One region of the Microbacterium sp. KUDC0406 genome, then DNA from elsewhere that is predicted to be linked to it. Evidence: riboswitches for the same ligand, from Rfam matches in the RefSeq annotation. Region 1 holds a riboswitch; the other holds the start of a gene.
What was found. A riboswitch is a leader RNA that binds a small molecule or an ion and turns the genes downstream of it on or off. The one in region 1 is predicted to bind ZMP and ZTP.
Positions count from the first base shown of each region.

Region 2: it holds a riboswitch for ZMP and ZTP, as region 1 does, so the genes downstream of both, glyA (serine hydroxymethyltransferase) here and L2X99_RS12975 (hypothetical protein) in region 1, are expected to answer to the same signal.

Region 1 covers NZ_CP091138.1:2,607,536-2,611,943, forward strand. The annotation lists gene L2X99_RS12970 (alpha-L-fucosidase) at 1-1,099, opposite strand, end outside; gene L2X99_RS12975 (hypothetical protein) at 1,238-2,365, opposite strand; ZMP/ZTP riboswitch at 2,372-2,448, opposite strand; gene deoD (purine-nucleoside phosphorylase) at 2,472-3,185, shown strand; gene L2X99_RS12985 (beta-galactosidase) at 3,742-4,408, opposite strand, start outside.
Region 2 covers NZ_CP091138.1:1,934,912-1,939,319, reverse strand. The annotation lists gene L2X99_RS09760 (amidohydrolase family protein) at 1-166, opposite strand, end outside; gene L2X99_RS09755 (hypothetical protein) at 138-599, shown strand; gene L2X99_RS17880 (family 20 glycosylhydrolase) at 911-1,615, opposite strand; partial or broken gene L2X99_RS17875 (family 20 glycosylhydrolase) at 1,731-2,027, opposite strand; gene L2X99_RS09745 (glycoside hydrolase family 20 zincin-like fold domain-containing protein) at 2,027-2,422, opposite strand; ZMP/ZTP riboswitch at 2,520-2,604, shown strand; gene glyA (serine hydroxymethyltransferase) at 2,644-3,918, shown strand; partial or broken gene L2X99_RS09735 (bifunctional methylenetetrahydrofolate dehydrogenase/methenyltetrahydrofolate cyclohydrolase) at 4,008-4,408, shown strand, end outside.

The sequences.
Region 1 (4,408 bases):
CGTCGTTCCGGTAGCGCACCGAGAGGTTCCCGCCGACGGCGGCGAGGGTCGCGAGGTCCTTCTGCGCCGTGTCGGCGGTGAACTCCAGTTCGATCACGAATCCGGCATCCAGCGCCGCTCCCGTGAACGGCGCGTCGGATGCGGTGAAGTCGGCGGCCTGCGCGGCCGACGCGAGCGCCAGCTTCCCGGAGGCGACCGTCGCCCCGCTGCGCATCGTGAGCGCGCCGTCGAGTGCGTCGCCCGCGCCGGCCCGGTACGTGCTGCCGTCGACGGTGCCCGAGAACCCGGCGTTCAGCAGTGCCTTCGTCACCGGCGCCGGCTGGTAGGTGTTCTGCGCGGGGTCGTAGGCGGTGAGCCCGGATGCCACGCGCACGCGGCCCAGGTCGCCCTGATATCCGCGGCTCGTGGCAGCCGGGTGCACGTCATTGCCGAACCCGAACGAGGCTGCGGCGGACGCGTTGATCGCGGCGGGGGCGTCGGAGACGACCGGCGCGAGCTCGACGCCGTCGAGTGCCAGGTGCAGCTCCGCACCGGAGCCCGCGCGGATGTACTGCACCGAGAGATCGTGGCCGGTGCCGCCTGCCGGTGCGGGAGCGGTCAGGCGGTGCTTGGTCCAGGCGCTGCCGCTGACCGAGTCGAAGCCGTAGACCAGCTGACCGCCCTCGACGCGCACGAACAGGTTGCCGCCGGCACCGAACAGCGTCGCCATGTCGGTCTGGCTCGTCGCCGGCGTGATCGACAGCTCGGCGACGAAGCCGCTCGTGGCGTCCGGATCTGCGAGCGTGAAGCCGGAGGCGTCGAAGCGGATGCCCTGACCGCCGCCGCCCAGCGTCACTCCGCCACCGGGGATCTGCTCCTCGCCGCCGTCCATCCGGTGCACCGTGCCGCGCATGGTCTCGCCCTCGACCGTCGTGTAGGTCGTGGTGCCGACGAGCGACCCGCCGAACGCGATGTCGAGGTCGTCCGTCTCAGCGGCGGACGCCGCTCCAGGTGTCATGAGAGCTCCGATGACGACGGTCGCGCTGAGCGCGGCGAGGGCGCTGCGGACCGCGCGCCCTCCGGCACGCGATCCGGGCCGGGGTGTGTAGGGGACACGCATCCTTCTGCTCCATTGCGTCGGTGGTGGGGATCACCGAGGACGCTAACAGAGATCGGATGTATCGACAAGGGATTCCCCTCAGAATGCACGGAACGCGCGAATGTTTGCGCTTTCATCGGGTGTCTACAATGATGGTACTCAGTGCCGGAACAGGCGCAGCCCGGTCTGCACGTGCGTGATGCCGTGCTCGGCCGCGGCAGCGACGACCTCGTCGGTGCGCGTCGATCCGCCCGGCTCGACGATCGTCGCGACACCGTACTCGGCGGCGTGGTCGACGTTGTCGCGGAACGGCAGGAAGCCGTCCGACACCAGGGTCACGCCGGCGAGGTCCGCGCACCAGGCGTCGCGCCAGCCGGCATCCGCGTACCGATCGGATGCCTCGGCCCCGAACAGCTCCGCGAACTCCGCGCGCTGCGCGCGGGTCATCTCGGCACCGGCGAAGCGGATCTGCCAGTTCAGCCGGTCCTGCCGCCGCATTCCGGCGACCTCGGGCAGCTCGCACACGAAGGCGTGCCGGCGCAGCCACCACACCCGCGCCTTGGCGCCGGCGAGGCGCACGCAGTCGACGCGGTTCTGCTGTCCCGCCCTATGCCGATCGCGGCACCGGCACGCACCAGCACGACGGAGTTCGACTGGGTGTACCGGGCGGCGATCATGCCCAGCAGCGCATCGCGGCGGCCGGCGTCGTCGAGCACTCCGGCCGGCAGCGCGGTCGCGACGTCGGCGGCATCCCGGTCCTGCTCGAGCACCGCGCCGAGCAGCTCGCGGCGCTCCCGGCGCGGCGGCTCCGCCGGCATCCGCCTCGAACACCAGAAACCGGCCGCCGCGCTTCCCGCTCAGCAGCGCGACCGCACCCTCCTCGTAGCCCGGGGCGATCACGGCGTCGCAGATCACGCTGCGCAGGAACTCGGCGGTCGCCGTGTCGACGGGGCGCGAGAGCGCCACCACGTCGCCGAACGACGACTTCGGGTCGGCGTCGCGGGCGCGCACATAGGCCGAGATCAGGCCTCCGTCGTCGTGCACGCGCCAGGTCTCGGATGCCACGTCGTCGATCTTCCCGGCGACGGCGGCGCCGGCCGGCGAGACGTGCTTGAAGGATGCCGCGGCGGGCAGTCCGGTGGCGGCATCCGCCTCGCGCACCAGAGCCGACGCGTTCAGCGCATCGAGGTAGTTGATCATCGAGGGCTCGCCGTTCAAGGCGGCCGGCCCTCCGGTGACCTCGGCGGCCTGGTGCGGATTCATCCCGTATCGCATGTGTGCTCCCATCGTTCCGATGGGCACCCAGGCGGTCGATGCCGTACTCCACGCTCCCCGCCGGTCACCCGGCCACGCCAGTCGCGGTTCCAGGCTACCGCGCGGATAGCCTGGCTGAATGAGCACTCCGCACATCGCCGCAGCCCCCGGCGAGATCGCCCCCATCGTCCTGTTCCCCGGAGACCCGCTGCGGGCGAAGTGGATCGCCGAGACCTTCCTCGACGACGCGGTGCTGTACTCGCAGACCCGCGGGATGCTGGGCTTCACCGGCACCTGGCAGGGGCACCGCGTCTCGGTGCAGGGCTCCGGCATGGGGCAGCCGTCGATGTCGATCTACGCCAACGAGCTGTTCGACCAGTACGACGTGCAGACCGTCGTGCGGGTCGGCTCGTGCGGCGGGCTCACCGAGCGCGTCGGCATGCGCGACATCATCATCGCCAACGGCGCCTGCACCGACTCCGGCATCAATAGGGTGCGGTTCCAGGGACTCGACTACGCCCCGGTCGCGGACTTCGGCCTGCTGCGGGCAGCGGTCGAGGCATCCGAGACGATGTCGCTGGCCAGCGCCGTGCACGTCGGCCTGCTGTTCTCGAGTGACCAGTTCTACACGACGCGGCCCGAGCTGAACGACCCGTTCATCGCGCACGGCGCGCTCGGCGTCGAGATGGAGACCAGCGCGCTGTACACGCTCGCCGCGTACCGGCAGCGCCGCGCGCTGAGCATCTGCACGGTGTCGGATCACCTCGTCACGCACGAGGCGACCACCGCGCAGGAGCGCGAGCAGACCTTCGGCGACATGATCGAGATCGCGCTGCGCGCGGCGACCGCCTGACTCCGACGCTCCGGTCGCGGTCGCGGTTCGGCTCAGCTCAGCTCGGCTCGGCTCGGCTCGGCTCGGCTCGGCTCGGCTCGGCTCAGCTCGGCTCGGCTCGGCTCAGCTCGGCTCAGCTCAGCTCAGCTCAGCTCGGCTCGGCTCGGCTCGGAACTAGCCTCGCCCGGCGTCCAAGTCGCAGTTCGTCCCCGAATCACCACAGCCCCGGCATTCAGGTCGCGGTTCGTCCCGGAATCCGACCGACAGAACGGGACCAACTGCGACCGGAGCGACAGAGGAACCGGCAGAGCGGGACCAACTGCGACCCGGAACGACGCGGACAGGGCGACTCACAAGCCGGCTTCACCGAACGTCCAGGTCCCGGCTCGTCGCCGAAACCGGGCTCGCCCCGACGTTCAGGTCGCAGTTCGTCCCCGAATCACCACAGCCCCGACGTTCAGGTCGCAGTACATCCCGGAATCCGACCGGCAGAACGGGACCAACTGCGACCTGAACGAAAGAGGAACCGGCAGAGCGGGACCAACTGCGACCCGGAACGACCCGGCGGCCCCGGCGCTCACGCGCCGATGAACTCCTCGGATGCGCCGAAGTCGGGGTTCTCGCGGATCTCGACCCTCGCGCCGAGGCGGTCGGTGTCGAGTACGACGATCTCGTTGCGGCCCTCGCGCCACAGCGGACCGGGGGCGTAGAGCGTGACTTGCGGGCCGCGCTCCCAGTACCGGCCGAGCAGGAAGCCGTTCAGCCAGACCATGCCCTTCGCCCCGCCGGGGAACGCGAGCCAGGCGTCGGCCGGATCGGTGACGTCGAAGGTCGCGGTGGCGAGGCCGTCGGGGGGCGTTTCGTCTCGCTGCGCTCGCTCAACGACCACCGACTGCGGCACGACGCGGTGCTCCCAGCCGTGCGCGTACCGACGCCCGATGAGCACGCCGCCGAGGATGCCCTTGCGCTGCCCGGTATACGGCCCGTAGTTGATGCGCCCGAGGCTCTCGACCACGATCGTCAGCACACCCTCACCGCCGGATGCCGGCAGCGCCAGCGACTGCTCGCCGTCGTGCTCGATGGTGCCGAGCCGCACGCCGTCGAGGAACACCGTCGCCCGGTCGCGCAGCTCGAGCAGCCGCAGCGTCGACGAAACCGGGTACGACACGGATGACTCGTACGCGACGACCCCGTCCTCGACCCCGAGCTCCTCGTAGCTGAGCGGCTGAGGCGCGGTCGCCGCC
Region 2 (4,408 bases), 670 kb from region 1:
CGAGCACGGTCACATGCAGCCCGCCCAGCGAGTACTCGCCGTCGACGGATCCGGCGGCCGCCATCGAGTCGGTGATGAGAGCGACCCGGCCGGGGGCCTCGTCGAACAGCAGCTTCGTCACATGCGGATGCAGGTGGATGTCGTCGACGATCGCCTCCAGCGTCACGCGATGGTCGGCCGCCGACGGTGAGCACCGGCCCCGGGTTGCGATGGTGGATCGGCCGCATGGCGTTGAATGCGTGCGTGAGGATCGATGCGCCGGCATCGAACGCCGCGCGCACGGTGTCGTCGTCGGCGTCCGTGTGTCCGATCGCGGCGGCCGCGCCGCTCGCGACCACGATGCGCACCGCCTCGAGACCGCCGGGGATCTCCGGCGCGATCGTCATCTGCCGCACGGTGCCGCGGCCGGCCTCGAGCAGTCGCTCGACGTCGCCGCCGGTCGGCTCGCGGAGCAGCTCCGGATCGTGTGCGCCCTTGTGTCCGGGATCGAGGAACGGGCCCTCCAGGTGGCTGCCCAGGATGTCGGCATCCGTCTCGCGCAGGTCCGCGATCTCGGCGACCCGCGCCGCCAGCGCGTCGAGCGACCCCGTCACCAGTGAGACCACGGCCCTGGTGGTGCCGTGGGTGCGGTGCATGTCACGGGCGGTGCGGATGGCGGCGACGCCGTCATCGAAGGCGACACCGGCGCCGCCGTGACCGTGGATGTCGATGAATCCGGGGGTGAGGATCGCGCCGCTGCCGGCGACGGCGGTGGCGTCGACGATCGTGTCGGCATCGGCCCGGTCCTGCCCGACGCCCAGCTCGGCGACACGGCCGTCCTCGATGAGGACCCAGGCGTCGTCGACGATGAGGCCGTCGTTCACCAGCCGCGCGGAATGGATCAGCAGGGAACCCTGTGCCGAGCTGTCGGTCATGCCCATGCGATCTCCTCAGAACGGGTGAAGTCGATACCGGAAGCCTCCCACGCGGGAGCCAGGCCCGCGACTCGGGTGCGGAACGATTCCCAGCTGCGCTCGGCGCCGTCCTTCGGCGACCAGGCGGTCTCGGCGTGCGCGGCGATGCGCGGGAAGACCAGCGCGTCGCCCGCGGCGATGGTGGTGACGGTCTCGGTCCAGAGCGGCGCCTCGACCCCGAGGATCGCCTCGGCGGGAAGGCCCGGCACGACCGCGGTCGGCTCCCACTCGTAGGCGGCGCGCACCGGCACGATCCCCGCCCAGACCAGCCCGAGCGGGAAGTCCGCAGTGGGCTTCATGTCGAGATAGGTGCGGTCGGACGGCGACATGATCAGCGAGCCACCGCGTTCCACGAAGTGCCCGGCTTCCTCGGCATGCGAGCCCTTCGGCTCGACGCTGCCCCAGTACTGCCCGATCGTGCCCTCGGCGATGCCGGCGACGGCACCCGCCTCGTGCCAGGCGACGGGGATCTTGCCGGTGTCGGCGGCCATACGGCTGACCCGCTCGAAGAACAGCGCGAAGTCCGCGGCGGGCGTGCCGAGGCACTCGTCGCCGCCGATGTGCAGGTACGGGCCGGGGGTGATCTCCGCGACCTCTCTCAGCACGTCGCCCACGAAGTCGTAGGTGCGCTCCTCGTGGATGCGCACCGAGGAGTGCCCCACCGCGGCGCCGACGGTAGAACTCGCCGTGAACCGGCAGCGGGATGCCGAGCGCCGCCTGCTCGGCGACGGACTGCTCGCTGAGCCAGGGCTGCTCGACGAGGTCGGGGTAGGCGACGCCCACCGCGTGCGTATGACCGGGCAGATCGATCTCGGGCACGACCGTGACGTGGCGGTCGGCGGCGTAGGCGAGGATCTCGCGGTACTGGTCCTTCGTGAAGAACCCGCCCTCGCCGCCGGTGGTGTCGCTGCCCGACCCTCGCTCGGTGAGCAGCGGCCAGGAGTCGATCTCCAGACGCCAGCCCTGGTCGTCGGTGAGGTGCAGGTGCAGGTGGTTGAACTTCAGGTCGACGGCGCGGTCGATGTAGGCCTTCACATCGTCGACGCCGAAGAAGTGCCGCGCGACGTCGAGCATCACGCCGCGGTACGCGAAGCGCGGAGCATCCTCGATGCGCACGCGGGGACGACCCATCCCGCATCCGATTCATGCACCAGCTGCAGCAGCGTGCGGGTGCCGTAGAACAGCCCGGCGGCGTCCGCGCCGGTGATGAGGACGCGGTCCTCCCTCGTGTCGAGGAGGTACGCCTCGGGGCCGCCGACGGCGGGATCGACGGACAGCGCGATCTCGGCATCCGTTCCGCCGCCGACGATCTGCGACCGGATGCCGGTCCGCGTGACCAGCGCGTCGCGCAGCTGCCCGGCGACGGCGGCGTCGCCGGAGATGCGCGCGGAAGCCAGGGGGATCACACCCTCTTCTCTGCGGACATCGACGGGGTAGGGGACGAGTGGCAGGGAATCAGGAAGGGCCATGAACAAAACCTATCCTGATGGCGCGCCGCAGGGGAGGGGCCGAGGCCCGTAATGCTCGGATCTTCGGCATCCGCGGCGCGCGCCCATCGGGTAGGCTCTTCCTCGTCGCGACTGGCGTCTGGGTGGGTCACCACCGGGGAGCGACTTCTCATGGGAATCGACCGCGCGCCTGGGCCGATGCGAAACCATCCCCTCTTCCCGTGAGAAAGCAGGAAACCGCCATGACCGACCGCTTCTTCAACGCACCCCTCTCCGAGGTCGATCCCGAGATCGCTCAGGTCCTCGATCGTGAGCTGAAGCGCCAGCAGACCTTCCTCGAGATGATCGCGTCCGAGAACTTCGTGCCCGTCTCGGTGCTGCAGTCGCAGGGCTCGGTGCTGACCAACAAGTACGCCGAGGGCTATCCCGGCCGCCGTTACTACGGCGGCTGCGAAGAGGTCGACGTCGCCGAGGAGCTCGCCATCCAGCGGGCGAAGGACCTTTTCGGCGCCGAGTTCGCCAACGTGCAGCCGCACTCCGGCGCCACCGCGAACGCCGCCGTGCTGCACGCGATCGCCCGCCCCGGTGACACGCTGCTGGGTCTGTCGCTCGACCAGGGCGGTCACCTCACGCACGGCATGAAGATCAACTTCTCCGGCCGCCTCTACGACATCGTCGCGTACGGCGTGAACCCCGAGACGTCGACCATCGACATGGACGAGGTGCGCCGCCTGGCCATCGAGCACAAGCCGAAGGTCATCATCGCCGGCTGGTCGGCGTACCCCCGCACCCTCGACTTCGCCGCCTTCCGCGCGATCGCCGACGAGGTCGGCGCCCTGCTCTGGGTCGACATGGCGCACTTCGCCGGTCTCGTCGCCGCCGGTCTGCACCCGAACCCGGTGCCGCACGCCCACGTCGTCTCGTCGACCGTGCACAAGACCATCGGCGGCCCCCGCTCCGGCTTCATCCTCACCAACGACGCCGACATCGCGAAGAAGATCAACTCGGCCGTGTTCCCCGGGCAGCAGGGCGGCCCGCTGATGCACGTGATCGCCGCGAAGGCGACCGCGTTCAAGATCGCCGGCACCCCGGAGTTCAAGGAGCGCCAGGAGCGCGTGCTGCGCGGCGCCGCGATCATCGCGGACCGTCTCTCGCAGCAGGACGTGAAGGATGCCGGCATCGCCGTGCGCTCGGGCGGCACGGACGTGCACCTGGTGCTGGTCGACCTGCGCGACGCCGAGATCGACGGCAAGCAGGCCGAGGATCTGCTGCACGACATCCACATCACGGTGAACCGCAACGCGGTGCCGAACGACCCGCGTCCGCCGATGGTGACGAGCGGCCTCCGGATCGGCACGCCTGCGCTGGCGACGCGCGGCTTCGGCGACGCCGAGTTCACCGAGGTGGCCGACGTCATCGCCCTTGCGCTGCAGCCCGGTGCCGACATCGATGCGCTGCGCACTCGCATCGACGCGCTCGCCGCCGCGTTCCCGCTGTACCCCGACCTGCAGCAGTAATCGTTTCGAATCTGCAGGCCCGCGCCGAGACGGGGGCGTAGCACCTCGGTCTCGGCGCGGGCCTGCAGTCTCGATGAGAGGAACATGACATGACCGCGAAGATCCTCGACGGCAAGGCCGCCGGCGGCGGCGATCAAGACCGAGCTGGCCGAGCGCGTCGCCGCACTGCGCGAGCGCGGTGTGGTGCCGGGCATCGGAACCGTGCTGGTGGGGGCCGACCCGGCATCCCAGCTGTACGTGGGGATGAAGCACAGGCAGTCCGAGGCGATCGGGATGAACTCGATCCAGCGCGAGCTGCCGGCGGATGCCACGCAGGAGCAGGTCGAGGCGCTGATCGACGAGCTCAACGCCGACCCGGCCTGCCACGGGTACATCGTGCAGCTGCCGCTGCCGAAGCACCTCGACACCGACGCCGTCCTGGAACGGATCGATCCTGCCAAGGACGCCGACGGCCTGCATCCGACCAACCTCGGGCGGCTGGTGCTGAACG